Regions from separate parts of the Pseudomonas sp. LBUM1673 genome, predicted to be linked through region 1. Evidence: predicted binding sites of a transcription regulator. Region 1 holds the regulator's gene; each other region holds the start of a gene.

Region 1 (9,758 bases):
TCTATAAAACAATCCAGGGCTGACTATGGGCACTGAAACACTGGCGATCGGAAGTGGACGGATGTTTCGTTACGCACTGGGATCGCTGTTGCTGCTGGCGGGCATGACATTACTGGTTGCCCAGGGGCTGAGCTGGCTGGACCTTGAACCGAAACTGCTGCGCGCCCTGCAAGGCGGGGCGATCTGCGCCTTGGGCACAGCCCTGGGCGCTGTGCCGGTGCTGGTGATTCGGCGGATGCCTCAGGCGGTCAGCGACACCCTGCTCGGTTTCGGGGCCGGGGTGATGCTCGCGGCGACGGCATTTTCGCTGATCGTGCCGGGCATTACCGCGGCCGAAAACCTCGGGCTGACGCCTTGGGTGGCCAGCGGTCTGATCAGCTTTGGCATCATGCTGGGCGCATTCGGGCTGTTTCTGGTGGATCGCAAGGTGTCTGGCGCTACGGCTGAAATGCTTGTGGGGACGCTGGAGCGACCGGTGATTCCACCGCGGATCTGGTTGTTTGTGTTTGCCATCATTGCCCACAACATCCCCGAAGGCATGGCGGTCGGCGTCTCGGCCGGTGGTGGCATGCCTGACGCCGACAGCCTGGCCATGGGCATCGCTTTGCAGGATGTGCCGGAAGGGCTGGTGATTGCGTTGGTGTTGGCCGGAGCGGGGATGTCGCGGGTCAAGGCGTTCCTGATCGGTGCTGCGTCAGGATTGGTCGAGCCGGTCTTCGCATTGTTGTGCGCCTGGCTGGTGAGCCTGGCCGAACTGCTGTTGCCGTTGGGTCTGGCACTGGCGGCCGGTGCGATGCTGCTGGTGGTGACCCACGAAGTGATTCCCGAGTCGCGACGCCATGGTCACGACAAACTGGCTAGCCTTGGGCTGCTGATCGGGTTTTGCCTGATGATGGTGATGGATACCGCGCTCGCCTAGAGCGCGTTACCCGCCTTCGCCGAAGTAGTCATTGATCAAATCCACCAATGCCTGCAGCGCCTCATCGGCCCTTTCTCCTTCGGTGCTCAGGTGAATTATGGTGCCCTTGCCCGCCGCGAGCATCATCATTGCCATGATGCTCTTACCGTCGACAGTCGATTCCGGCGTGCGTCCTACTCTGATCGTGCAATCCTTGAACTCACCGGCGACGCCAACGAATTTTGCTGAAGCGCGGGCATGCAGGCCCAGCTTGTTGATGATTTCGATTTCCAGAGCAGGCATCGCGATGTGAATCCTTTAGCTGAGGTCGCGGTGGCGAACCTGGACGTTCTTCAGGGATTGTTGCAGGACCTGACCCAGACGTTCGGTCAGGTAGACAGAGCGGTGATGCCCGCCGGTGCAGCCGATGGCAATGGTGACATAGGCGCGGTTGCTGGCGGCAAAGCGGGGCAGCCACTTGAGCAGGTAGGAGGAAATGTCCTGGAACATCTCCTCGACGTCCGGCTGTGCCGCCAGGTACTCGGCCACCGGTTGATCGAGCCCGGACTGTGCTCGTAGCTCTGGCTTCCAGTAAGGGTTGGGCAGGCAGCGCACATCGAACACCAGATCGGCATCCACCGGCATGCCACGCTTGAACCCGAAAGATTCCACCAGGAACGCAGTGCCCGGTTCCGGCTGATTCAGCAGGCGCAGCTTGATGGTATCGCGCAGCTGATACAGGTTCAGATTGGTGGTGTTGACCTTGAGGTCGGCCAGATCGGCAATAGGCCCCAGCAGATTGGTTTCGTCCTGTATTGCCTCCGCCAGTGAGCGATTGGCGCTGCTCAGCGGGTGACGACGGCGGGTTTCCGAAAAGCGTTTGAGCAGGGTTTCTTCATCGGCGTCCAGGTACAGCACATCACACTGGATATGCCGGCTGCGGACTTCTTCCAGCAGTTCGGGAAACCGTGACAGGTGGCTCGGCAGGTTGCGCGCATCGATGGACACGGCCACCAGCGGTTGTGCCAGTTCGGTGTGAATCAGCGCGCGTTCAGCCAATTCCGGCAGCAAGCCGGCAGGCAGGTTGTCGATGCAGTAGTAGCCGTTGTCCTCGAGAACATCGAGGGCGGTGCTTTTACCTGAGCCGGAGCGGCCACTGACGATGATCAGGCGCATGATTAGTGACCGTTTTGCTCGTCCAGGACAACCTGATACAAGGCTTCGTTGCTCGGGGCGCTGCGCAGTTTTTCACGCACTTCCTTGCGATCAAGCATGCTGGCGATCTGGCGCAGCAGTTCCAGGTGCGCATCGGTGGCGGCTTCCGGGACCAGCAGTACAAACAGCAGGTCAACCGGGGCACCGTCGATGGCGTCGAAATCGATGGGCGCATCCAGGTGCATCAGGGCGCTGATGGGCGAGGTGCAGCCCTTCAGGCGACAGTGGGGGATTGCAATACCGTTGCCAAAACCGGTCGAACCGAGTTTTTCACGGGCAATCAGAGCCTCGAAGACATCTTGCATCTCCAGATCCGGCACTTCCCGGGCGATCAGGTTGGCAATTTGCTCGAGGGCTTTCTTTTTACTGCCGCCCGGCACGTTCACGAGAGAACGGCCGGGGGTCAGGATGCTTTCAAGTCGGATCATGGGTTGGGAGTGTTAACGACCGGTCGCGCCCTGGAGGAGGCTTTGGGTCTTTTCCTTATGCTTTTTGAGTTGTTTATCCAGCTTGTCGGTCAGTGCGTCGATCGCCGCGTACATATCGGTATGCTCCGCGTTTGCGACTACTTCATTGCCGGGAATATGCAGCGTGGCTTCGATTTTCTGCTTGAGCTTTTCGACCGTCATCGTGACCTGCACGTTGGTGATCTTGTCGAAATGCCTCTCTAATCGTTCGAGTTTTTCGCCGATGTAGGTGCGAAGAGGTTCGGTCACTTCCAGTTGGTGTCCACTGATGTTGACTTGCATACAGCTTCTCCTTCGTTGCCAGTGCATAAAGCGGCAGGCAGAAATACCTGCCACTGGAACGCTGTGGCGTGGCTTACATCAACCGCTTGCGTTCGCTCGAAGGCGCGATCCCGAGGGATTCGCGGTACTTGGCGACGGTGCGGCGAGCCACCTGAATGCCTTGTGCCTCCAGTAAACCAGCGATCTTGCTGTCACTCAACGGCTTTTTCTGATTTTCCGCGGCAACCAGTTTTTTGATGATCGCGCGAATCGCCGTGGACGAGCATTCACCGCCTTCGGAGGTACTTACGTGGCTGGAGAAAAAATATTTCAGTTCATAAATTCCCCGTGGGGTATGCATGAATTTTTGTGTGGTCACCCGTGAAATCGTCGATTCGTGCATGCCCACCGCTTCGGCGATGTCATGCAGCACCAACGGCTTCATGGCTTCGTCGCCATATTCAAGAAAGCCGCGCTGATGCTCGACGATCTGGGTGGCCACTTTCATCAGGGTTTCGTTGCGGCTTTGCAGGCTCTTGATGAACCAGCGAGCCTCTTGTAACTGATTGCGCATGAAGGTGTTATCCGCGCTGGTATCGGCGCGGCGCACGAAACCGGCGTATTGGGCATTGACCCGCAGGCGCGGCACCGACTCCTGATTCAGCTCCACCAGCCAGCGCTCGTTGTCCTTGCGCACGATCACATCGGGAACCACGTATTCGGCTTCGGTGGACTCGATCTGCGAGCCCGGGCGCGGGTTGAGGCTCTGGACCAGTTCGATGACCTGGCGCAGTTCATCTTCCTTGAGCTTCATGCGGCGCATCAGCTGGCTGTAGTCGCGGCTGCCGAGCAGGTCGATGTAATCGGTGACCAGACGTTTGGCCTCGGCTAGCCAAGGGGTCTTGGCGGGCAGTTGGCGCAGTTGCAGCAGCAGGCATTCGCCCAGGTTGCGGGCGCCGATGCCGGCAGGTTCGAATTGCTGGATGCGGTGCAGGACGGCTTCGATTTCGTCCAGCTCGATGTCCAGTTCCGGATCGAAGGCCTCGAGGATTTCCTCGAGGGTTTCGTCCAGATAGCCCTGATTGTTGATGCAGTCGATCAGGGTTACGGCGATCAGGCGATCAGTGTCGGACATTGGTGCCAGGTTCAGTTGCCAGAGCAAGTGACTTTGCAGGCTTTCACCGGCCGACGTACGGGTGGTGAAATCCCATTCGTCGTCATCGTTGCTCGGCAGGCTGCTGGCGCTGGTCTGGTAGACGTCTTCCCAGGCCGTGTCGACGGGCAGTTCGTTGGGAATGCGCTCGTTCCAGTCGCCTTCCTCGAGGTTATCCACCGTCGGGGCGGTTTCCTGGTAGGAGGGTTCCTGAACGTCGGCGTTGGGTTGCTGTTCGGTTTTGTCGGCCAAGGGGTCGGCGTTATCGAAGTCGTCGCCTTCTTCCTGGCGTTCGAGCATCGGATTGGACTCCAGGGCCTCCTGGATTTCCTGTTGCAGGTCCAGGGTCGACAATTGGAGCAGGCGGATGGCCTGTTGCAGCTGCGGTGTCATCGTCAGCTGCTGGCCCATTCTCAAGACTAGCGATGGTTTCATGGCAGGGGCTTAACACCTTATTCGCCGGCGCACATGCGCCATCCACTACAGGGCGCCGAAGCGCCAAACATAAGCAAATTATATGCCTGAAACTGAAGTGTTTGCCTAGAGCGCTGTAACAATAAAAATCTATTGATTTTTTATTGAAACGAGCGCTTGGGCGACTGGCCAGCACCTCAGCGCTTACAGGCGGAACTCATGGCCCAGATACACTTCCTTGACCAGTTCGTTGGCCAGGATGGTGGCGGAGTCACCTTCGGCGATCAGCTGGCCATCGTTGACGATGTAGGCGGTTTCGCAGATATCCAGGGTTTCACGGACGTTGTGGTCAGTGATCAGCACGCCAATGCCTTTGGCCTTGAGGTGATGGATGATCTGCTTGATGTCGCCGACCGAAATCGGGTCCACGCCGGCGAAGGGTTCGTCGAGGAGGATGAATTTCGGGTTGGTGGCCAGTGCCCGGGCGATTTCCACGCGGCGACGCTCACCACCGGACAGGCTCATGCCGAGGTTGTCGCGGATGTGGTGGATGTGAAATTCCTGCAGCAGGCTTTCCAGCTCTTTGCGGCGACCGGCCTTGTCGAGTTCCTTGCGGGTTTCGAGGATGGCCATGATGTTGTCGGCCACCGAAAGCTTACGGAAGATCGACGCTTCTTGAGGAAGATAGCCGATACCCGCCTTTGCACGACCGTGCATCGGTTGGTGGCTGACATCCAGGTCGTCGATCAGCACGCGGCCCTGATCGGCCTGCACCAGGCCGACGATCATGTAGAAGCAGGTGGTCTTGCCGGCGCCGTTGGGGCCAAGCAGACCGACGATCTGACCGCTGTCGATTGACAGGCTGACGTCACGCACGACCTGGCGGCTCTTGTAGCTCTTGGCCAGATGCTGAGCTTTCAGAGTTGCCATTACTGGGCCTTTTGCTCGTCGGTTTTCTTCTTCGGCTGGATCACCATGTCGATGCGAGGACGCGCCTCGGTGACCTTGTTACCCGTGGCGCGACCGGCGCTCGCGAGTTTTTTGACCGTGTCGTAGACGATTTTCTCTCCTTGGGTGACGTTGTTGTCCTTATCGATGACCTTGGCGCGATCGATCAGCACGACGCGGTTTTGCGAGGCGTGGTACTGGATAGTCATCCCGTAACCCTGAACCGGCTTCGTGTCGCCTGCAGTTTGCAGTTGCTCGAAGTAGGCGAGGTTGCCCACCGAAGTCACCACGTCGATGTCGCCGGCCGGGGTGCGGGTGATGGTCACGGTGTTGCCGGTGACCTTCATCGAGCCCTGGGTGATGATCACGTCGCCTTTATAGGTGGCAACGCCATTCTTGTCGTCCAGTTGGGCATCGTCGGCCTGAATGCGGATAGGCTGCTCTTGATCGTTCGGCAGAGCCCAGGCGCTCACGCTTCCCAGTGCTGCGCCCAGACTGAGCAAAATAGGGAGAGTTTTAACGAGCCTCATACTGTCCTCTTACGTTCGATAGCAGGTGTATCCTGCTTTCTTTCAAGTACGCTTTCATTCCGTTGCCTGTCGATACACCGCCAGCGCCGTCGATTCTAACGGGTTGATCGGTCTGCGCATATTGCTGCTGCGGGAACACTGTCATACGGGTGGTGGTAATCAGGGTTTTGCGGTTTTTTTCGTCGAAGCGCGTGATACGTACCGAGTCAATCAGCTCGACCTGGGTGCCGTCCGGGTTAACTTCGCCGCGCTCGCTCTGGACGTGCCAGGGGAACTCCGTGCCGCGAAACATGTTCAGGTCAGGATTGGTCAGCAACGTCACTTCGGTTGCTTTCAGGTGTTCGACCTTGTCGGACGTCATTTCGTACTGCAATTTGCCGTCCGGCAAGTACTGCACGCTGTGGGCGTTGATGGCGTAATAGTCGATCGCCGCTTCATCGACCTGCACCGCCTGCTTGTCGAGGAAGCGTTCCGGGCTGATGTTCCAGTAGCCGACCGCGGCGAACAGCGCTGCGATGCAACCGAATATCAGAATGTTGCGAATCTTTTTGCTCAGCATGATGGGCTCACAGGTACGCGGCGTTGGCCGCATCGAGATGGCCTTGGGCGCGCAGGATCAATTCGCAGAATTCGCGAGCGGCACCCTCGCCACCACGGGCCTGGGTGACGCCATGGGCATGTTCGCGCACGAAGCTGGCAGCGTTGGCCACTGCCATGCCCAGGCCCACACGGCGAATCACCGGCAGGTCTGGCAGGTCGTCGCCGAGGTAGGCCACTTGTTCATAGCTTAGGTTGAGTTGGGCAAGAAGCCCGTCGAGCACCACCAGTTTGTCTTCGCGACCCTGGAACAGGTGTGGAATGCCGAGGTTCTTCGCTCGCCGCTCGACCACCGGCGTCTTGCGGCCGCTGATGATAGCGGTCTGCACGCCGGCGGCCATCAACATCTTGATACCCTGGCCGTCGAGGGTGTTGAAGGTCTTGAACTCGCTACCGTCTTCGAGGAAGTAGAGGCGCCCGTCAGTCAGCACGCCGTCGACGTCGAATACCGCCAGTTTGATCTGTTTGCCGCGTTGCAGCAGGTCCGTGCTCATTACATTACTCCCGCACGCAGCAAGTCGTGCATGTTCAAGGCGCCGACCGGGCGGTCTTCGCTGTCGACCACTACCAGTGCGTTGATTTTGTGGTCTTCCATGATTTTCAGCGCCTCGGCGGCGAGCATCTCGGCGCGGGCGGTCTTGCCGTGGGCAGTCATCACTTCGTCAATGGTCGTACTGTGGATATCAATGGTGCGGTCCAGGGTGCGGCGCAGATCGCCATCAGTGAAGATCCCGGCGAGCTTTCCATCGGTGTTCAGTACGACGGTCATGCCTAGCCCCTTACGGGTCATTTCCATCAAGGCATCCTTGAGCAGGGTACCGCACACCACTTGCGGTAGCTCGGCGCCGGCATGCATGACGTTTTCCACTTTCAGTAACAAACGACGGCCAAGGGCGCCACCCGGGTGGGAAAAAGCGAAATCTTCAGCGGTAAAACCACGAGCTTCAAGCAAGGCAACGGCGAGGGCGTCACCCATGACCAGCGCCGCGGTGGTCGATGAAGTAGGTGCCAGATTCAACGGACAGGCTTCGTGTTCGACGCTTACATTGAGATTGACTTCCGCTGCCTTGGCCAGTGGCGACCCGGGGTTACCGGTCAGGCTGATCATTTGAATGCCCAGGCGCTTGATCAGCGGCAGCAAGGTGACGATTTCGTTGGTGGACCCGGAGTTCGACAGTGCCAGAATGATGTCATCACGGGTGATCATGCCCATGTCGCCGTGACTGGCCTCGGCCGGGTGCACGAAAAAGGCTGTGGTACCGGTACTGGCCAGGGTGGCGGCAATCTTGTTGCCGATGTGCCCCGATTTGCCCATGCCGACCACGACCACGCGGCCTTTGCTGGCCAGAATCATCTCGCAAGCGCGTACGAAATCTGCGTCGATATGGGGTAGCAAGCCTTGTACGGCTTCCAGTTCGAGGCGGATGGTACGTTGTGCTGATTGAATCAGGTCGCTGGATTGGTTCATGTCGGAAATCGTATAGCCTGATGAAAAGGCGGCGATTATAGCGGTAATGATCGAAACCCTCACGCAAGTTCGTCGCGGTTTGTCATTCCTTGTTACCGAATCCCTCTAAATAGATGATTTCAGGCCGTCATCTTGCTGACCGTGCCCGGCTTGGGCCTTGGGCGCTTGGCCTTTGCAGTGATATAGTTCGCCGCCAGTTCGGCCTGCCCGGGGAGGTATGTGCTTTCGCCAGAAAGCCAGGCGTCCGAGTGAGAGGCTGCATCGCAAGGAGTTTAGATGAGTGCCGATAACGCCTACGCGGTCGAGCTGAAGGGACTGACCTTCAAGCGCGGTTCGCGCAGCATTTTCAATAACGTCGATATCCGCATCCCACGCGGCAAGGTCACCGGCATCATGGGGCCTTCCGGGTGTGGCAAGACCACGCTGTTGCGGCTGATGGGTGCACAATTGCGCCCCACCAGCGGCGAAGTCTGGGTCAACGGCCAGAACCTGCCAACGTTGTCGCGCAGCGATCTGTTCGATGCGCGCAAGCACATGGGCGTGCTGTTTCAGAGCGGCGCACTGTTTACCGATCTCGATGTGTTCGAGAACGTCGCCTTTCCGTTGCGCGTTCATACCGGGCTGCCGGAAGAAATGATTCGTGACATTGTCCTGCTCAAGTTGCAGGCCGTGGGTTTGCGTGGCGCCATCGACCTGATGCCCGACGAATTGTCCGGCGGCATGAAACGTCGCGTCGCGCTGGCCCGGGCGATTGCTCTCGATCCGGGAATCCTCATGTATGACGAGCCCTTTGTCGGCCAGGACCCGATCGCCATGGGCGTGCTGGTGCGCCTGATCCGCCTGCTCAACGATGCGCTGGGCATCACCAGCATCGTGGTCTCCCACGATCTGGCCGAGACCGCGAGCATCGCCGATTACCTCATTGTGGTGGGCGACGGACAAGTGTTGGGGCAGGGCACGCCAAAGGAATTGATGAAATCCGACGAACCACGTATTCGTCAATTCATGACAGGCGAACCCGACGGCCCGGTCGCATACCACTTTCCAGCGACGGATTACCGCGCAGATCTTCTGGGGAAGCGCTGATGCGCAAGATTTCACTGATAGAAAGAGTGCGCCGGTTTGGCTATGCCGGCATCGATGTGCTTGCGGTGTTCGGGCGTTCGGCGCTGTTCCTGTTTCATGCCTTGCTCGGTCGCGGCGGCATCGGCGGCGGTTTTGGCTTGCTGGTCAAACAACTGCATTCGGTGGGCGTGATGTCCCTGGTGATCATTGTGGTCTCCGGGATGTTCATCGGCATGGTGCTGGCGCTGCAGGGCTTCAATATTCTGTCCAGCTACGGTTCGGAGCAGGCCGTCGGGCAGATGGTTGCGCTGACGCTGCTGCGCGAGTTGGGTCCGGTGGTCACGGCCCTGCTGTTCGCCGGGCGCGCGGGTTCCGCGCTGACCGCCGAAATCGGCAACATGAAGTCCACTGAGCAGTTGTCCAGTCTGGAAATGATCGGGGTCGACCCGCTCAAGTACATCATTGCCCCGCGCCTGTGGGCCGGTTTCATTTCCCTGCCGGTGCTGGCGATGATTTTCAGCGTGGTGGGGATCTGGGGCGGTTCGTGGGTGGCCGTCGACTGGCTGGGGGTCTATGAAGGCTCCTATTGGTCGAACATGCAAAACAGCGTGACCTTTGTCGATGATGTGCTCAACGGCATTATCAAAAGCATCGCTTTTGCTTTCGTCGTGACCTGGATCGCCGTATTCCAAGGCTATGACTGCGAGCCCACTTCCGAGGGGATCAGTCGTGCCACTACCAA
Region 2 (9,758 bases), 3.3 Mb from region 1:
GATGTCGCCGTTTTTGAACTGCACCGAGCCGACCCGGCCATTGCCGGCGTCGTGCAGGGCCTGGGTCTGTTCGCACAGGCGAAAATGCAGGCCGCGGGCTTCCAGGGCGGTTTGCAGGAGTTGGCCGCTGGTTTTGTCCAGTTGCCGCTCCAGCAGCCATTCGCCGATGTGCACCACAGTGACGTGCATGCCCCGCAGCATCAGGCCGTTGGCGGCTTCAAGGCCCAGCAGGCCGCCGCCGATGACCACGGCGTGCTTGTGGGTCTTGGCGGTGTCGATCATCGCCTGGGTGTCGGCAATGTCGCGGTAGCCGATCACGCCCTGCAAGGTATTGCCGGGGATCGGCAGGATGAACGGGGTCGAGCCGGTGGCGATCAGCAGGCGGTCGTATTCGGCCTCGGTGCCGTCTTCGGCGATGACCCGGCGTTTGACCCGGTCGATCTCCACCACTTTGCGGTTGAGCAGCAGCTTGATGTTGTTTTCCAGGTACCAGTCCAGATCGTTGAGCACGATCTCTTCGAACGTTTGTTCGCCGGCCAGTACGGGCGACAGCAGGATGCGGTTGTAGTTGGTATGGGGTTCGGCGCCGAAGACCGTGATGTCGTAAAGCTCATTACTCAGCTTGAGCAGCTCTTCCAGGGTACGAACCCCGGCCATGCCGTTGCCGATCATCACCAGTTTTAGTTTTTTCATCAGGTTCTCCGGGGAGCTCGGGCCTGCCTCATCAGGGCATTCAGGCCTTGCTCGACAAAATTTTGCGCAAACAAAAAAAGGCGTCCCGCTAGTTAACTAGCGAGGACGCCTTTGTCCTTGTCCCGTTCTCTCGGGCAGCGCAGCCTTCTACGTTGAAGGCCGGGCTTTATGTGTGGTGGGAAAGGTAATGCAGTGGTTGTGCCAAGTCGCACAAATGCCGAATTTATGGGCTCTCAGCGTGGGAGGAGGGTGTTTGCGTGCACCGGTTCAAGGCGCGATGCCCGGTTTTGAAGCAGAAAAGTCAAAAGATCGCAGCCTACGGCAGCTCCTGCAGGAGATCGTGGGCACCCGTAGGCGCTGCCGCAGGCTGCGATCTTTTGAAAAACTCAACCATGAAACAGCAAAAACAGCAGCACCAGATTCACCAGCAAAGACACCAGCGCCAACGTCCGCCAGACTTTCAACGGTTCGCGCTCCAGCAACGGTCTGGGGCGCACGCTCAAGCTGCGTCGTTCTCCCTGTTCCAGCAGCAACAACCATTCTTCCGCCGTTTCAAAGCGCTGATCCGGAGCCGACGCCACCGCGCGCTCCAGGCTTTGCGCGATCCATTCCGGCAGGTCGGGCCGGTAGCGACTGGCGCTGACAGGCACACCAAACCGAGGGCGCTGGAACGCTTCGATTTCGCCGTAGGGATAATGCCCGGTCAGCAGGTAATACAAGGTCACGCCCACCGCATACAAATCCTGTTGCGGTGTAGGAGGGTCACCTCGAAAGGCTTCTGGCGCGATATAGCTGGGCGTTCCGGGCAGCGCGCAAGCTTGATCTTCAGACAGCCCGGGGCAGTAGGCGAGGCCGAAATCCAGCAGGCGCAACTCTCCGTCGTCCCCCAGCAACAGGTTCTCCGGTTTGATATCGCGATGCAGAATCTGCCGTCGATGCAATATGCCGATGGCCCGCAGCAGGCGTTCGGCCAGGTCCAGCCATTGAGCCAATGGCAGCGTTGGGACACGCTCATGCAGCTCAGCCAAGGTCGACCCGGAATATTCCCGCATCACGTAGTACAAATGCTGACGCTGACTGGCGGCATGGACTTCAGGAAAATGCCGTCCGGCCACCCGTTTGAGAAACCATTCCTCCGACAACAACGCCTGCCCGGTCTGATGATCGTCACGGAGCGCACTGGGCAAGGTTTTCAGCAGCCAGGGCTGTTGTTGTGCGTCGCGCACCCGATAGAGCAGCGACTGCTGGCTCTGGCCGAGGATCCCTTCGACCTGCCAGCCTTCGAAGGTCTGACCCGGCTTCAGCGCAGGCGGGAGCGGCCATTGCTGCAGATGAATCAGTGCATCGCCAATGCTGGTTTCACCGAGGGCATCGACCCGCACCAGCAGGGCGCTGGCATTGTCCTGACTGCCGGCCAGATGCGCGGCGCTGACCAATGTCTGCGCGGCGCTGTCCAGATCAGGTTGATCGCGCAGAATCGCCGCAATGGCCGTGTCGCCCAGCGCGGCCCAGATGCCGTCGCTGAGCAGTACGAAGCTCTCGTTCAGGCGCAGTTCGCCATCCAGAAAGTCCAGCACCAGATGTTGATCCAGCCCCAGGGCCCGCTTGAGCACATGCTGCATGCCCGGCTGGTCCCAGACGTGATCCTCACTCACCCGTTGCAGCGTGTCGGCGTGCCAGCGGTAAACCCGGCAATCGCCGACGTGAGCCAGGGTGAAACGCCTGCCGCGCATCACCAAAGCACTGACTGTGGTGAGCAGCGGTTGCCCGCCGCCATTGGCCTGCAACCAGCGATTTTGCGCCAGCAGCAGGCGATCCAGTGCCTGGGCGACACCCCAGGTTTCCGGGGTGGCGTAATAGTCCAGCGCCAGGGCCTGCAAGGTCGAGCGGGCCGCGAGACCGCCATCGGCACATTGACTGACGCCGTCGGCGATGGCGAACAGGTAACCCTTGCTCGCTGCCAGTGCCGGGGCCGGCGTGACCAGGCGCACAGCGTCCTGGTTCTCTTCGCGAGGCCCGATGGCGCTGGCTTCGGCAAAACTCAGTTGCAGGCTCATTCAGCCCTCACACCCGAGCAGCGGTGACGGCTGCCGAACCCCAAGTGGTTCTCCAGCGGCGTTTCACCCCGTGCAGACCGAACCAGGCGAGTACACCGAGGCTGGCGAACAACCACAGGGCCAGTTGATAGCTGCCGGTGCTTTGCTTGATCGCGCCCATGCCGGCCGCCAGTGCGAAGCCACCGATGCCGCCGGCCATGCCGATCAGCCCGGTCATCACACCGATCTCACGACGAAAACGCTGCGGAACCAATTGGAATACCGCACCGTTGCCTGCACCCAAACCGAGCATGGTGCAGACGAATAGCGCCAACGCGGCGTAGGAACTCGGCAGATTGAAACCCACTGTCGCAATGCAGATCGCCGCCACGGTGTACATCGCCAGCAGGGTGCGAATCCCGCCGAAGCGATCCGCCAGTGCGCCGCCCAACGGACGCATCAGGCTGCCACCGAACACGCAGGCCGCCGTGTAGTAGCCGGCAGTCACCGGGCTCAGGCCGTACTGGTCGTTGAAGTAGCCGGGCAGGGCGCTGGCCAGACCGATGAAGCCGCCGAAGGTCACGCAGTAGAAAAACATGAACCACCAGCTGTCACGGTCACCCAGAGCCTTGAAGTAGTCGGACATCGACTTGGCTTTCGGCCGCTCAGGTGCATTCTTGGCCAGCCAGGCGAAGACGATCAGGGTCAGGATCAGCGGGATCAGGGCGAAGCCGAACACGTTGCTCCAGCCAAACGCGGCGGCCAGCACCGGGGCGATCAGGGCTGCGAGCACGGTGCCTGAGTTACCGGCACCGGCGATGCCCATGGCTTTGCCTTGGTGCTGGGGCGGATACCATTGCGAGGCCAATGGCAGGGCGACGGCGAAGGACGCACCGGCCATACCAAGGAACAGGCCCAGCAACAGCGCTTGCTCGTAACTGTGGATGCCGACTTTCCAGGCGACGAACAGGGCGCAGATGACGATCACCTGGCCGATTATCCCGGCGGTTTTTGGCGACAGGCGATCAGCCAGCAAGCCCATCGCAAAGCGCAGTATGGCCCCGGCCAGAATCGGCGTGGCCACTACCAACCCGCGCTGTTGGGTGGTCAGGTGCAGATCAGCGGCGATCTGCACCGCCAAAGGGCCGAGCAGGTACCAGACCATGAAGCTCAGATCGAAATAGAGGAAGGCCGCGAACAGTGTCGGGGTATGGCCGGATTTCCAGAAGCTTGAATTCATCGCGCACCTCAGCTGTCAGGCGTATCAAGAAGGAGTCATGAGCTTGCAGGTGGGGCGCCACAACGGCCGCACCACCGGCCCCGGTCTCTGGGGCCAAAACGGAAAAACGCCGCTACCCGATCCGCCAGGGGGCGAATGAGGTGAGCGACGTCTTTGTCGTAGGTGGGGCAACCGCCGTTGGTTACCTTGCAGTGATTTACTTAGCGAGATCTGTGCCAACACGTGAGATCGCGTTGTGGCCATTCGCGGGCAAGCCTCGCTCTTACAGGTTTTGCGCTTGGTTCTTGTAGGAGCGAGGCTTGCCCGCGAAGGCGTCAGTACAGGCTCCACAAGGCTTCAGCCAAGCAACTCGCTCATGGCAATGATCTGCTCCGCCACCTGTATCAGCTTCTGCTGGCGGCTCATGGCCTGGCGGCGCATCAGGGTGTAGGCCTCTTCCTCATTGCAGTCCTTCATCTTCATCAACAGCCCCTTGGCCAGCTCGATGCGCTTGCGCTCGGCCAGTTGCTGGTCGCGGGCGTGCAGTTGCGCGCGCAGGGCCTGGTCGCTTTCAAAGCGCGCCATGGCCACGTCGAGAATCGGCTGCAAGCGTTGTGCGTGAATGCCTTCGACGATGTAGGCACTGACGCCGGACTTGATCGCCCGGCGCATCACACCGGGGTCGTGCTCGTCGGTGAACATCACGATTGGCCGTGGCTGGTCACGCGTCACCAGCACCACTTGCTCCATCACATCGCGGCTCGGTGACTCGGTATCGATCAGGATCACGTCCGGACGCACCGTTTCGACGCGCGCGGGCAGGTCAATGGTCAGGCCGGACTCGTCGATGACCTCGAACCCGGCTTCGGTCAGGGCCGCTTTCAGACGCCCGACTTTTTTCGCGGTGTCATTGATCAGCAGGATACGCAACATTTTCGCAGGCTCCTGTCAGCGGCTGGCGAGAAGGGGAGCGCTGTCGCTCATGGCGTGCAGCTTGAAGCTGCGGGCATAGCCGGCCGGGTCCGAGCCGTCCCAGACTTTGCCGTCGATCAGTTGACTGCTGCGCATTTCCTGACTCCGGGTGGGCACACCGACAGCGGTGGCGGCCTCACGGTATAAGTCTAGTTGCTGGACCTGACGGGCCACGCCGAGGTAATCCGGGTCGTCACGCAATAAACCCCAGCGACGGAACTGGGTCATGAACCACATGCCGTCGGACAAATACGGCAGATTGACCTCGCCGCCACCGTGGAAACGCATCGCGTGCGGGTCTTGCCAGTCATTGCCCAGGCCGTCGGTGTAGTCACCAAGCAAGCGCGGTTCGATGCACTCGAGCGGTGCATCCAGATATTCAGGAGCGCTCAACAGTTGCGCGGTGCTGCGGCGATTTTCGCGGTTTGCTTCGATGAACCGGCTGGCCTCGAGGATCGCCATCACCAATGCCCGGGCGGTGTTGGGGTATTGCTCGACGAAGGCGCGGGTGCAGCCGAGGACTTTTTCCGGGTGATCGGGCCAGAGGGTCTGGGTGGTGGCCATCGTAAACCCGAGATTCTGCTGCACCGCACTGGCAGCCCACGGCTCGCCGACGCAGAAACCGTCGATGCGCCCGGCTTGCAGGTGCGCGACCATTTGCGGCGGCGGCACCACCACGCTATCGACATCCTGCAACGGATGAATACCCTGACTCGCCAGCCAGTAATACAGCCACATGGCGTGGGTGCCCGTAGGAAATGTCTGAGCGAAGGTCAGTTTTGGGCGACTTTGGTGCACGTGCAGGTCCAGTGCCTCAGGACTGGTCACTCCCAGGGCTTGCAAGCCGTGGGAGAGGTTGATGCTCTGGCCGTTCTGGTTCAGGCCCATGAGCACGGCCATATCGGTGGAGGCTACGCCGCCGATGCCCAGGTGCACGGCGTAAATCAGGCCGTACAGGCTGTGGGCGGCGTCGAGCTCGCCGCTGACCAGTTTGTCTCGCAGGTTGGCCCAGGACGACTGGCGCTTGAGGTTCAGGGTCAGGCCGTAGGGTTGGGCGAAGCCCTGAGTGGCGGCGACCACCACTGAGGCGCAGTCGCTCAGGGCCATGAAGCCGAGGTTGATTTCGGTTTTTTCCGGGGCATCGCTGCCATTGACCCAGGCCAGCGGGCCGGTTGATGGTTCATTCATCGATTTCGCACCTTCCAAAAAAAAGCGTCGTCCCAAGGCCTTTGCGTGGGCAAAGCCGGGTGACGACGCCATTGTCCTTCCACTCATCCCGTCATTGGCATGAGTGCTGAGGCCTGTGACGGTGCAAGGCATATGCCATCGCTGGCTGATTTTGCCGCGCGCCTCGCCTGTGGACACGATGCACGGCTATAATCGCCGCCTCTCATCGCCAACCGAGTCAAGCCTGCCCATGTACACCCTGGCCCGTCAGCTGTTGTTCAAACTTTCCCCGGAAACCTCCCACGATCTGTCCCTGGACCTGATCGGCGCGGGCGGGCGTTTGGGCCTCAATGGCTTGCTGTGCAAGGCACCGGCGAAAATGCCGGTGACGGTCATGGGCCTGGAGTTCCCGAACCCGGTGGGTTTGGCGGCTGGTCTGGACAAGAACGGCGCGGCGATCGACGGTTTTGCCCAACTGGGCTTCGGTTTCGTCGAAATCGGCACCATCACTCCGCGTCCGCAACCAGGCAACCCGAAACCACGGATTTTCCGCTTGCCGGACGCCGAGGCGATCATCAACCGCATGGGCTTCAACAACCTCGGCGTCGATCACTTGCTCGCTCGCGTGGCGGCAGCCAAGTACAAGGGCGTTCTGGGCATCAACATCGGCAAGAATTTCGATACGCCGGTTGAGCGTGCAGTCGACGACTACCTGATCTGCCTGGACAAGGTCTATGCCCACGCCAGCTACGTGACGGTCAACGTCAGTTCGCCGAACACCCCGGGCCTGCGCAGCCTGCAATTTGGTGATTCGCTCAAGCAATTGCTCGCTGACCTGGCCACCCGCCGGGCGGAACTGGCCCTGCGTCACGGCAAACATGTTCCGCTGGCGATCAAGATCGCGCCGGACATGACTGATGAAGAAACCGCTCAAGTCGCCCAAGCGTTGATCGAAACCGGGATGGACGCAGTGATTGCCACCAACACCACCCTGAGCCGCGTTGGCGTCGAAGGCATGGAACATGGTGACGAGGCGGGTGGATTGTCCGGCGCACCGGTTCGCGACAAGAGCACCCACACCGTGAAAGTGTTAGCGGCAGAACTGGCCGGTCGCTTGCCGATCATTGCCGTGGGCGGCATCACCGAAGGCAAGCATGCGGCTGAGAAAATCGCCGCGGGTGCGAGCCTGGTGCAGCTCTACTCCGGCTTCATCTATAAAGGCCCGGCGCTGATTCGTGAATCCGTAGACGCCATCGCAGCCCTGCGCTGAAGGCAGTGTAGGGGCCTTGTGCTGAGGGCTTTTGTGGCGAGGGGGCTTGCCCCCGTTCGGCTGCGAAGCAGTCGTAAACCCTGTGTCCGTGTTCTCTCTGATTCACCGCGTTGCCTGGTTTTGGGGCCGCTTCGCAGCCCAACGGGGGCAAGCCCCCTCGCCACAATTGTTTCTTCGCTGAATTTGGAGCAGGCATAAAAAAGGGCTCCTCGAAGGAGCCCCTGGGCCGAAGCCCGCCGTCCGGATGGGACGTGCGTGGTTAAGTCGTTGCGTATTCAGATTGTCGTGTCGGAGTGTGTGCCCTGTATTAGCCGACGGCGTGAAGTTCGTTGAGTCTGTGGATTCCCGCAGTGCCGGTCATACCGTCCCAATTGTCGCCGCGTCCTTCTCGCCAGCCATTGATCCAGGCTTGGCGTACCGACGGTAGAGTAAAAGGGCAAAGCTCACGGGATTTACCACCAACGCCATATTGATATCCGCGCAAAAATGCTCTTTCCAACGGATCACGCTTAAGTCTTCTCATAGGGTGTTGCCCTCACTTGTTGACTGTATTTATCGCGTCGACCTCAATCGAGGTCAGGCAGAAAAATTCTGCCGTTGGCGGCTCGCTGCCGGCGTCGCGAGCCAATGTGTTGACGCCGTTGCGACGTCAACCTGAGTTGAGTTCTAACCAATGCGTCACATCGAGGGAATGATCGTTTTGTCATAAGAACGTAACCATAAAGATGTTATGGCCATAAGTAACACGATATTTGTCCCGTGTTTATTGGCCAAACCCCGGTATGATCGGCCCTGCGCTGAGTGATGGGGTGTGCCTTTAACGAGAATGACACCTGTTGCCCTTGGGGATTATTCGACGAAGGGTCGGCTTATGACATTTTGTTGCATCGACTTTTTTATCTGCCCTGGCATCTAAGCTCTTTTAACCCGAGCAGTCAGGGTGGGGACGGCACACCTTCGTGCCACGCGGGCGCTCTTTTAGAAAAGCGCCTGATTGAAAACCGGATCGGTAATGCGTTGCCGGTTCACTTAGCTAAAGGCTCTGGAATTACCATGTCCGATCGTTTCGAACTCTTCCTCACTTGCCCCAAAGGCCTCGAAGGCCTGCTCATCGAGGAAGCCGTCGGGCTTGGCCTTGAGGACGCACGCGAGCACACCTCGGCTGTGCGTGGCATGGCCACCATGGAAACCGCCTATCGTCTGTGCCTGTGGTCGCGCCTGGCGAACCGGGTGCTGCTGGTGCTCAAGCGTTTCCCGATGAAGGACGCCGAAGACCTCTACCACGGCGTGCTGGACATCGAGTGGCAAGACCACATGCTCAACGATGGCACCTTGGCCGTCGAATTCAGCGGTCACGGATCGGGCATCGACAATACCCACTTCGGTGCCTTGAAGGTCAAGGACGCCATCGTCGATAAGCTGCGTACCCCGCAGGGCGACCGTCCGTCCATCGACAAGCTCAACCCGGACCTGCGCATTCACCTGCGTCTGGACCGTGGCGAAGCGATTCTGTCCCTTGACCTTTCCGGTCACAGCTTGCACCAGCGTGGCTACCGCTTGCAGCAGGGCGCGGCGCCGCTGAAGGAAAACCTCGCGGCGGCAATTCTGATCCGTTCCGGCTGGCCACGGATTGCCGCCGATGGCGGCGCGCTGGCTGACCCAATGTGCGGTGTTGGTACGTTCCTGGTGGAAGCTGCGATGATCGCCGCCGACATGGCGCCGAACCTGCGCCGCGAGCAATGGGGCTTCACCGCCTGGCTCGGTCACGTGCCGGCGTTGTGGAAAAAACTCCACGAAGAAGCCACCGAACGCGCCGCGGCCGGCCTGGCCAAGCCACCGCTGTGGATTCGCGGTTACGAAGCCGACCCTCGCCTGATTCAACCGGGCCGCAACAACGTGGAACGTGCCGGCCTGAGCGAGTGGATCAAGATTTACCAGGGCGAAGTGGCGACGTTCGAGCCGCGCCCGGACCAGAACCAGAAAGGCCTGGTGATCTGCAACCCTCCGTACGGCGAGCGTCTGGGCGATGAGGCGAGCTTGCTCTACCTCTACCAGAACCTCGGCGAGCGCCTGCGTCAGGCCTGCTTGAACTGGGAAGCGGCGGTGTTCACCGGCGCGCCGGACCTGGGCAAGCGCATGGGCATCCGCAGCCACAAGCAGTACTCGTTCTGGAACGGCGCCTTGCCGTGCAAATTGCTGCTGATCAAGGTCACGCCGGACCAGTTCGTTACCGGCGAGCGTCGCACCCCGGAACAGCGTCAGATCGAGCGCGAACAGGCCGAGTCCGATGCCCCGTCGAACATCGAAGCGCCGGGCAAGTACGAGAAGTACAACAAGAACGGCAACCCGATCAAACCGGCACCGGTGGTGGTCGAGCAGCCGCGCCTGAGCGAAGGCGGGC
Region 3 (9,758 bases), 2.1 Mb from region 1:
CCACCCCAGAGCAAGGCAATCCAGCCGGCAATGGCCAGATAGGGGCCAAAGGGCAGCGGAGTCGAGGTTTTTGCGTCCCGCAGGCGCAGCAAAATCACCCCGAGGATGGCCCCAACCAACGATGACAGCAGAATAGTCAGGGGCAGGATTTGCCAGCCGCCCCAGGCGCCGAGCATCGCCAACAGCTTGAAGTCACCGTAGCCGATGCCGTCCTTGCCGGTGATGAGTTTGAACAGCCAGAACACCGACCACAGCGCCATGTAGCCGGCCACCGCGCCCCAGAGTGCGTCATGCAGTGATACGAAGAGCCCGAAGCTGTTGACGATCAATCCCAGCCACATCAACGGCAGCACCAGCACGTCTGGCAACAGCTGATGTTCGGCGTCGATCAGGCTCATCGCCAACAGGCCCCAGCCCAGCACCAGCACCATGCACGCCTGCCAGCCGAAACCGAAATGCCAGGCGACGAACGCCGACAGCACGCCACAAGCCAGTTCGGTCAGCGGGTAACGTTTGCTGATCGGTGCCGCGCAGTTCGAGCATCGCCCACGTAAAAACAGATAACTGAGCACTGGAATGTTTTCCCACACTCGAATTCGATGGCCGCAATGGGGGCACTCGGAGTGGGGCAGTATCAGGTTGTAAGCGGGGCCGGGGGCTTCGGGTGGCAAATCCAGTACGTCATGGGCCTGCAGTCGCCATTCACGCTCAAGCATTTTCGGCAGGCGCCAGACCACCACGTTAAGAAAGCTGCCGATCAACAGGCCGATCGCCAAAGCGGCGATCACGAAGGTCAGCGGGTTGAAGCTCAGGAATTCGTTCAAGGACATATCAGATCGCTGAGCCGAGTTGGAAGATGGGCAGGTACATTGCAACCACCAGGCCGCCGACGATAACCCCCAGCACCACCATGATGAACGGCTCCATCAGACTGGTCAGGTTATCGACCATGTTGTCCACTTCGGCCTCGTAGAAACTCGCAACCTTGTCGAGCATGTCGTCCAGTGCGCCGGACTCTTCGCCAATGGCTGTCATCTGAATCGCCATGTTCGGAAAGATGCCGGAGGTGCGCATGGAAAAATTCAGCTGCATGCCGGTTGAAACGTCCTGCTTGATGCGCAGGACCGCTCGCTTGAACACGATGTTGCCGGTCGCGCCCGCCACTGAATCCAGAGCTTCGACCAGGGGCACCCCGGCGGCGAACGTCGTTGATAGTGTGCGGGCGTAACGGGCCACGGAGGACTTGTACATGAGCGCGCCAACCAACGGCAGTTTCAACAGCCAGGTGTCCATACGGTCGCGAAAGCCTGGTGATTTTTTAAAGGCATGGCGTACGCCGAAAAACATCGCAACCAGCGCGCCGAGCAATATCCACCACCATTCCTGCAAAAACTCCGACAAGCCGATGACCATCAGGGTGAACGCCGGCAGCTCGGCGCCAAACCCTGAGAACACTGATTCGAACTGCGGCACAACCTTGACCAGCAGAATCCCGGTCACAATGATCGCGACGAATACCACGGCCAGCGGGTAGGTCATGGCTTTTTTGATCTTGGCCTTGAGGCTTTCGCTCTTTTCCTTGTAGGTCGCCACCCGCTCCAGCAGCGTATCCAGGGCACCGGCCTGCTCGCCAGCGTCCACCAGGTTGCAATACAGCTCATCGAAATACTGCGGCTTTTTGCGCAGGGCCGCGGCGAAGCTGTTACCGGCTGCGACTTCCTGTTTCACCTCGTCCACCAGCTTGCGCATGTTCGGGTTATCGAAGCCCTCGCCGATGATATCGAACGATTGCAGCAGCGGTACGCCGGCTTTCATCATGGTCGCCATCTGCCGGGTAAACAGGGCAATGTCCAAGGGCTTGATGCGTTTGCCGGCGTTGAAAATGGACGCGGATTTTTTCCGCACCTTGCCCGGGTTGATACCTTGTTTGCGCAACTGGGCCTTGATCAGCGCGGGATTTTGGCCGGTCAACTCGCCGGTCATTCTGGCGCCTTTTTTGTCTGTGCCTTCCCAGGCATATACGCTGATTTTCACTGCTTTGACCGCCATGTTCAGTCCTTGGTGACCCGGTTGATTTCTTCAAGGCTGGTGATGCCTTGCATGGCCTTGAGCAGGCCTGAAGTACGCAGGTCGTTGAAGCCGTCCTTACGCATCTGGATGTCGATTTCCAGTGAATTGCCTTCGGCCATGATCAGCCGTTGCAGGTCCGGGGTGTTCTTTACCACTTCATAAATACCTACTCGCCCTTTGTAACCGCTGTTGCACTGATCGCAACCGACCGGTTCATAGATCGTGAACGAGCCGATGCGTTCCTCAGGGAAGCCTTCCTTGAGCAACGCCTCGCGGGGAATATCGATGGGTTTGCGGCAATGGCTGCACAGTTTGCGCGCCAGGCGCTGGGCGATGATCAGGCTGACCGAGGTCGCGATGTTGAACCCCTGAATCCCCATGTTGTGCAGGCGGGTCAGGGTTTGCGCGGCGCTGTTGGTGTGCAGGGTGGAAAGTACCATGTGCCCGGTCTGGGCGGCCTTGATGGCAATTTCGGCGGTTTCGAGGTCGCGGATTTCGCCGACCATGATCACGTCTGGGTCCTGGCGCAGAAACGAGCGCAGCGCCTGGGCGAAATCCAGTCCCTGCCTGGGATTGACGTTGACCTGGTTGATGCCTTCCATGTTGATTTCTACCGGGTCTTCGGCAGTGGAGATGTTGATGTCGACGGTGTTGAGGATGTTCAGGCCGGTATAGAGCGACACGGTCTTGCCTGAGCCGGTGGGGCCGGTCACCAGGATCATCCCCTGTGGCTGCTTGAGGGCGGCCATGTACAGGGCTTTCTGGTCGGGTTCGTAGCCAAGGGCGTCAATGCCCATTTGTGCGCTGGACGGGTCGAGGATCCGGATCACCACCTTCTCGCCCCACAGGGTTGGCAGGGTGTTGACCCGGAAGTCGATGGACTTGCTTTTGGACAGACGCATCTTGATTCGCCCGTCCTGGGGTTTGCGCCGCTCGGAGATATCGAGGCTGGCCATGATCTTCAGGCGGGATGCGATGCGGTTGGCCAGTTGCGTCGGCGGCCTGGCGACCTCCCGCAGCATGCCGTCGGTGCGCATCCGCACACGGTAGATTTTTTCATAGGGTTCGAAATGCAGGTCGGAAGAACCGCTCTTGATCGCATCGAGCAACATCTTGTGGACGAAGCGAACCACAGGCGCGTCATCGGCATCTTGCCCTGCGATGGAGTCCTGTTTCTGGTCATCGACTGACTCGATATCCAGACCTTCGAGGTCGACATCGGCCATGTCTTCCAGGCCGGTGGAGTGGTTGTCGAAGAATTTCTCGATGGCGTCGCTGAGCTTGTCTTCCTCCACCAGGATGGCTTCGGTGCTCAGCCCGGTGCTGAACTGGATGTCGTTGATGGCTTGATGATTGGTCGGGTCGGAAATCCCTACGAACAGCTTGTTGCCACGCCGCCAGAGGGGCAGGGCGTGGTGCTGACGGACCAGCTTCTCGCTGACCAGCCCTCGGGGTTGGGTGTCCTTGTCCAGGCAATTGAGGTCCAGCAAGGCCATGCCGAAATGTTCCGAGGCCACTTCGGCGACCTGCCAGCTGTTCAACAGTTTGTTCTGCACCAGGTAGCTGACCAGCGAGATTCGATTGCGCTGGGCTTGCTGATACGCCTGTTGCGCACTTTGGTCGGTGATCAGCTCGGCCAGTACCAATTGCTTGGCCAGACCGCTAAGGGCGATGTCATTCATTGGGATTCCGGACGCAGACGGTTAATGACTTATAGCCTAGTCAAGCAGTGGAACCAAACCAGCCGGGGTGAGGTGACAAAAAGTGTCAGATAGTACGGATTCTGGGGGTAGGAAAGGTCTTGGCGTTGATCTCGCACCCCGTCAGCAGGGGCGCGCGGGGCTTGGCATGGCCTGTGCTTTGTCTTGTTCAGATCATGAGATTTCGACTCATGCATGGAGCCTGTCTATGAACAATCAAAAAGGTTTTACTCTGATCGAACTGCTGATCGTCGTGGCGATCATCGGGATTCTGGCAACGTTTGCGTTGCCGCAGTATTCGAAGTACCAGGCGCGAGCGAAGGTAACCGCCGCTCTTGCAGAAATCTCGGCACTGAAGGTGCCTTTCGAAGACATTATCAATCAAGGCACCGATCCCACCCTCGATCTGATCGGCGGTACGGCGGCTACAGGTAATTGCACGATTGCGGCATCGGGTACCGCTTCTACTGGTGTGGGCAGTATTGGCTGCACGATCCTCAATGCTCCGGGGCCGGTGCTCGCCAAAACCATTACGCTTTCGCGTACGCTCGCGGGTGGCTGGACTTGCGCCACAACGGCTGCGCAGGAGTATGCCCCTAAAGGCTGCACTGGTGCCTGATCCATTTTTCATCCTCCGAATGCCCCGCGTTTCACGACGCGGGGCATTTTTTTGCTCGTCATTTCCCAGGCTGTTCGAATAATCGAGAAACCCCCGACAATTCATGGCCTTAGGCCTGCGTTAAAACCCGCAAGTTGCATGTAGATAATTTCAACGTCATGCATTTTGCATGATTTCGAAAATTAGCGTTTTTGTTAACTAATTGATTTATAAGTGTTTATTTTTACTTTTCCAGTTGGCACAGCGTTCGCACTATCTCTGGTAACCCTGCTGACAAGACACGCAGCAGACTTCCCAGAAATACAGGAGTTAATCGTATGAAGAAGTTCGCCATCGCTGCTGCTACTGCTACCGCGCTGACCCTGACCATGGCCACCGCTGCATTTGCACAGACCACCCAGGTGACTCAGGCACCCATGATGCTGGCCGCCGGTGAAGTCACTGAAGCGAAAGAGGATGTTTCCGATACCTGGATCACGACCAAAGTCAAAGCAGACCTGGTGACCGAAAAAGGCATCCCGGGAACCGACATCAAAGTCGAAACCAACAAAGGCGTTGTTTCCCTGTCTTCCATGACCGTTCTGACAGACGCTCAGAAAACAACCGCCGTGGCTATCGCCAAGAAAATCAAAGGCGTCAAAGCTGTGTCCGCTGACGGCCTGAAATCCGAGTAAGGCAAGGCTTCTCGCCTGGACCGGGAGAAGGTGCGGTAGACGGGCCGAGTCATACGTCTGCCGCGACTTGAGAGTTCATGCGAAAGGCCACAAGGACGTGGCCATTACAGGCCCCGACATTCGTGTCGGGGCCTGTTCTATTTGCAGTGTCGCAAATCACCTGTGGGAGCGAGCAAGCCCGCTCCCACATTGATTGGCACCCGCATTGGATTGTGGCGGATTCAATTGCCACGCTTGCTGGTGATTCGAACCAACCGATTGCCTTCAAAGCGCAGGTACTGGTACATCCCGCTGTTGGGCCCGTAGGTCCATTCCTCGACCTGAAACTCTTCCCGGCGATTGGCGCTGCGCTTGTAGCCCAGCAGGTCGCGGGCAACGGGCTCTCCGCATTTGTGCAGCACTTCGCTGGACCTGTCTCCCACGCTGATCAATTGACTGCCGCAGCGCAAGGTATCGGCCGCCGCTGCCTGGCTGGCAGCCAGCACCAGGGCCAGATTCAGAAGCCAGCGTGCGCCCATCACTCGGCATCCAGATGCATAGGGGTAATAACGCGGCCATCGCTTTCTGCCTCACCGAGGCTGGCGTCGATGAAGTACACGCGGTCATCGGCCAACTGACCCTTGTCCACCAGATAATCCTTGATGCTGCTGGCCCGTTCTTGCCCCAGTTGACGCAACAGCACTTCGCTGGAGCTCCAGAAGGCGATCACGCCTTCACGCATTTTTTTGCTGCGTTCTTCCTTGCCCAGATCCTTCCATTCGGCGAGCGGCTGGGTCTTGAGGCGCGTGCGGTAGATCCCTTCAAGCAGCGGGGCTTTCTCGTTGTCCGGCACATTCAGCAATGAGGCCTGGGCCGGCACCTTGTCTCCGCGGCGCTGGAGCATTTTGTAGTAGTTGTACTGGTATTCCCGTTCCAGGCGTTGCTCGGCGATCAGTGGGCCATCGCTGCTCTTGGCGGCGGTGCCTTCGATTTCCAGGCGCAGGGCCGGACGTTCCTTGAGCGCCTGAGACAGTTTGACCAGCGCCGCTTCGGCATCCTTGCTCAGGTCACTTGAACCTGGTGCGAACGCGACGCTGCCCAAATCTTGCGAACCACCGCCGCTGACCAGCCCGCCAATCATTTTGAACGGCGCCGCTGCAGCTTTGACGATCAGATTGCGCAGGGTCTGCCAGACAATAGGCATGACGCTGAACTGTGGGTTGTTCAGGTCGCCGCTCACCGGCAGCTCGATGGAAATCTTGCCGTCGACATCCTTGAGCAAGGCAATCGCCAACTTCAACGGCAGGCTCACCGCGTCTGGGCTGTCGACCTTTTCACCCAGTTGCAACTGCTCGACCACCACTTTGTTTTCGGCCAGGAGTTGGCCGTTGGTGATCTTGTAATGCAGGTCGAGATTGAGCCGGCCCTTGCGGATGCGGTAACCGGCGAACTTGCCGGAGTAGGGCGTCAGGGTCGTCAGTTCCACCCGTTTGAAACTGGTGGCGATGTCCAAGGCGGCCATCGGGTCGAACGGGTTGACCGAACCCTTGATGGTCACCGGCGCATAGCGGTCGACCTTGCCTTTGATGTCGACACTGGCCGGTTTTGCCTGTCGGCTGTCGATGGTGCCGATCTTCCCGTTGAGCTGTTGAATGGCTGTGGCGAAGTTCGGGGTCAGGCTGAAGTCGGCGAAGTTCGCCGAACCGTCATTGATGGCAATACCGCCGATGTGGATGCCCAAGGGTTTTTCTTTTCCGGCTGCGGGCTTTGCCGCGGCGGTTGTGGCGCCGGAGTCGGCCGGTTGCGGGATCAGCAGGTCATCGATGTTGGTGGTGCGGTCATCGTTGATCATGAAGCGCGCATAGGGCTGGAACAGGTTGACCTTGTCGATCGACAGGCTGTCGCCGTGCTGATAGTTCAGGCCTTCGAGCACCAACTGCTGCCACTTGAGGAAGTCGCGGGTTTTCAGGGTGTCCAGGGTATGCAGTTGATCGACCTGGGCACGGCCAGTGACGTTGAACGCCAGTGGGTCGGTACTTTTCAGGTCGACCGCCAGATCACTGCCCAGCATGCCGCTGCGCAGTTCGAGGCGAATGAACGGGTTGATGTAGGACTGAGCGACGCGCAGGTCGATGTCCTTGGTCTGCACCTTCAGTTTGGCGTTGATCGGGGCCAGATTGACCACCCCGTCCGCTGTGATCTTGCCTTGCTTGCCCACGCCGGTGTCGAGCTTGAGGTTGAAAGGTGAACCATTGAGGCTGTCGAAATTTTGCAGGTCCAGGTTCAGCGGGCCCAGCTCCAGCGCCACCGCCGGTTGTGCCTTACGGTCGGCCAGGTGCACCTGATAATCGCGCAGCTGCACGTCTTTGAGCAGCACCTGCCAAGGCTTGCTCGGCGCGGTCGGTTCGGGCTTCGGTGAATCGGCTACCGCCGGTGTGCTGGCTGGCTCGGCATTGGCTTTGGCGGCCGCTTTGGATGGCTGACTGGCGAACAGTTTTTGCCAATCGAGTTGCCCATCGGCTTCGAGGGCGGCCCAGGTTTCCAGTTTCTGACTGCGAATCTTGCCGACCACCACTTGCTGTTTGGCCAGATCCACGGTGGTTTCGCTGATGTCCAGCCGCTCGAGTTTCGCCAGCGGTCGACCGTCCGCAGTCTTGATGGCGAAAGGCGCGACGCTGACGGCGACGTTGCTCAGCAGCAGTTCGGTTTCCTTGGCCAGGTTGAGTTTGTAGTCGGTGCTGAGGCTGACGACGCCATCCTCGAGTGCGAGTGGCACAGCATCACGCACATAGGGCCAAAAGGATTTCATCTTGCCATCGGTGATTTTCAGCTTACCTTCGGAGGCGATCGGGATCAGGCTGAAGTTACCGCTCCAGTCGATCTGTCCACCTGCCGGGCCGACGGCGACCAACGTCATGTCGGCGCTGTCTTCGGGCAGGGTGCTGAGGTTTTTCAGTTCGAAGTCGAGTTTGTCGTAGAGGAATTCGATGGGTTCGCTGGGCCGTGCATCCTCGAAATGTACGGAGCCGCTGGCCAGTTTGATCCGCTCCACGCGCAGCGGGAATGGTTTGGCGTCCGGGTCGACCGGGGTCGGTTCACTGGCGGGGATTTTGAACAGCCCGAGCAGGTTGAGCTTACCGTCCTTGCCGAAGAGGATTTCAGTCTTGGGTTTGTCGAGTTCGATATCGGACAGGTGCAGCGCCTTGGTCCAGAGGCTGTCGATCTGCAGGTTCGCGTACAGGCGTTCGAAGCCCACTTGCTCCTTGCCCGGCTCGCCGACGACCAGGCCCCAAAGGGTGACTTCAAGGCTAAAAGGGTTGAGTTCGATCCGCTGAATCGTGGCGGGCGTCGTGGCGTAGTTGGCCAATTGTTGGTTGGCTACCCGCAACGCGATGCCCGGCAAAATCAGAAACCCCAACAGGCTATAAAGAGCCAGGGCAGTCAACAAGGCGCCGATAGCGCGAATCAATCCTTTGGGCATGTGCGGCTTCATCTGTCGGAATCGGAGTGCCTTGGAGTATGGCATGCGTTTGCGGTTCCGAAGCAATCACGCTTTATAGGATTTGTCTGATTATCGGTGTGGATTTTCATAGCTGCAGGATCAGTGTTTTCAGCGGCGGCTGCTGGTCCATCGACGGGAAATCGCTGCCCGGTGTCAGCGCTGTCCACTCACGCACCGGGCGCCCGGCCTTCTCTGCGCAGCGCAGAACCTGTTCGCGCCAATCGTCCATGCTGACCTTCGCCAGGTTGTTGCAGCAGATCAGCACGCCATCGTCGGCGGTGGTCAGCAGTGCCGGTTTGAGCAGGCTCTGGTAGTCGCGCAACAGGTCGACCGTGCCGAAAACGCTCTTGGCCCAGGCCGGAGGATCGAGCAATACCAGATCGTACTGACGCGGGTCCAGACGTTGATAACTTGGCAGTTTCTGCCCGCGACGCTGGCTGATCGGCAGGCCGGCCAATTGACGAATCGCCGGGAAATAATCGGACTGGATGAATTCCATTGTCGGCAATTGCGGGTTGAGCAGACCGTTCTCACGACCGACCGCCAGATTGCCTTCGGCAAAGTCCAGGTTGCATACCTCGCTCGCACCACCGGCCGCGGCGCTGAGGCCGACGCCACAGGTGTAGGCAAACAGGTTCAGCACACTTTTGTTTTTGCTGTGGTCCTTGACCCAGCCGCGGGCGTTGCGCAGGTCGAGAAACAGCAAAGGGTCTTGGCCGGCGTGACGCCCGCGAACCCGATAGTTGAGCCCCCATTCGTGACCGATCAAATCTTGCAGGGCGGCTTCGTCGGCGCGGTAGACCGTGTCTTCGCGGTCGATGCGTGAGTTGCCGCGGGAGCGGTCGTTGTAAACCAGCAGGGTGTCGAGGCTCAGCTGTTGATTGATGGTCTCGTGCAGTTGCAGCAGGGCGTCACGCTCAAGCGCCTGGTGAAAACTCTGCACCAACAGTTGCGGGCCATAGCGGTCGATGGTCAGGCCGCCGGCACCTTCCTGGCTGCCATGGAACAGGCGATAGCAATCGGTGCCTTGCTGATGCAGCTCGGCGAGCAGGTCCTGACGACGATCAAGGGCGGCGCGCAGCGCCTGATTCAAGGAAGACATGCTGGGCGCCTTGCAGGAGGGAATTGGGGGCGCGGGAGTTTAACAGCTATGGGCGTTGAGTTTGGGGGGCAAATGTGAGGGATGTGGTGGTTATGAGGCCGTCTTCGCGAGC

What was found. Region 1 encodes sigma-54, which starts transcription at its own class of promoters, with help from an activator protein. Its sites were predicted from a motif close to ANTGGCATNNANNTTGCTNT; they were not measured.
Region 2: the regulator sigma-54 is predicted to act here: its motif matches at 6,229-6,248, upstream of ACA044_RS20530 (CmpA/NrtA family ABC transporter substrate-binding protein).
Region 3: the regulator sigma-54 is predicted to act here: its motif matches at 3,913-3,932, upstream of ACA044_RS25915 (pilin).

The regions. Positions count from the first base shown of each region.
Region 1 covers NZ_CP166780.1:1,016,991-1,026,748, forward strand. The annotation lists gene ACA044_RS04470 (ZIP family metal transporter) at 26-919, shown strand; gene ACA044_RS04475 (HPr family phosphocarrier protein) at 926-1,201, opposite strand; gene rapZ (RNase adapter RapZ) at 1,217-2,074, opposite strand; gene ptsN (PTS IIA-like nitrogen regulatory protein PtsN) at 2,077-2,541, opposite strand; gene hpf (ribosome hibernation-promoting factor, HPF/YfiA family) at 2,554-2,862, opposite strand; gene ACA044_RS04495 (RNA polymerase factor sigma-54) at 2,936-4,429, opposite strand; gene lptB (LPS export ABC transporter ATP-binding protein) at 4,613-5,338, opposite strand; gene lptA (lipopolysaccharide transport periplasmic protein LptA) at 5,338-5,886, opposite strand; gene lptC (LPS export ABC transporter periplasmic protein LptC) at 5,873-6,445, opposite strand; gene ACA044_RS04515 (KdsC family phosphatase) at 6,453-6,977, opposite strand; gene ACA044_RS04520 (KpsF/GutQ family sugar-phosphate isomerase) at 6,977-7,951, opposite strand; gene ACA044_RS04525 (ATP-binding cassette domain-containing protein) at 8,228-9,037, shown strand; gene mlaE (lipid asymmetry maintenance ABC transporter permease subunit MlaE) at 9,037-9,758, shown strand, end outside.
Region 2 covers NZ_CP166780.1:4,448,920-4,458,677, reverse strand. The annotation lists gene nirB (nitrite reductase large subunit NirB) at 1-693, opposite strand, end outside; gene ACA044_RS20545 (bifunctional protein-serine/threonine kinase/phosphatase) at 1,080-2,750, opposite strand; gene ACA044_RS20540 (nitrate/nitrite transporter) at 2,758-3,969, opposite strand; gene ACA044_RS20535 (ANTAR domain-containing response regulator) at 4,306-4,881, opposite strand; gene ACA044_RS20530 (CmpA/NrtA family ABC transporter substrate-binding protein) at 4,897-6,108, opposite strand; gene ACA044_RS20525 (quinone-dependent dihydroorotate dehydrogenase) at 6,338-7,357, shown strand; gene rmf (ribosome modulation factor) at 7,665-7,880, opposite strand; gene rlmKL (bifunctional 23S rRNA (guanine(2069)-N(7))-methyltransferase RlmK/23S rRNA (guanine(2445)-N(2))-methyltransferase RlmL) at 8,411-9,758, shown strand, end outside.
Region 3 covers NZ_CP166780.1:5,654,449-5,664,206, reverse strand. The annotation lists gene ACA044_RS25930 (prepilin peptidase) at 1-830, opposite strand, end outside; gene ACA044_RS25925 (type II secretion system F family protein) at 832-2,049, opposite strand; gene pilB (type IV-A pilus assembly ATPase PilB) at 2,052-3,752, opposite strand; gene ACA044_RS25915 (pilin) at 3,979-4,389, shown strand; gene ACA044_RS25910 (BON domain-containing protein) at 4,707-5,063, shown strand; gene ACA044_RS25905 (DUF2845 domain-containing protein) at 5,285-5,581, opposite strand; gene ACA044_RS25900 (DUF748 domain-containing protein) at 5,581-8,568, opposite strand; gene ACA044_RS25895 (class I SAM-dependent rRNA methyltransferase) at 8,630-9,646, opposite strand; partial or broken gene ACA044_RS25890 (thiolase family protein) at 9,747-9,758, opposite strand, start outside.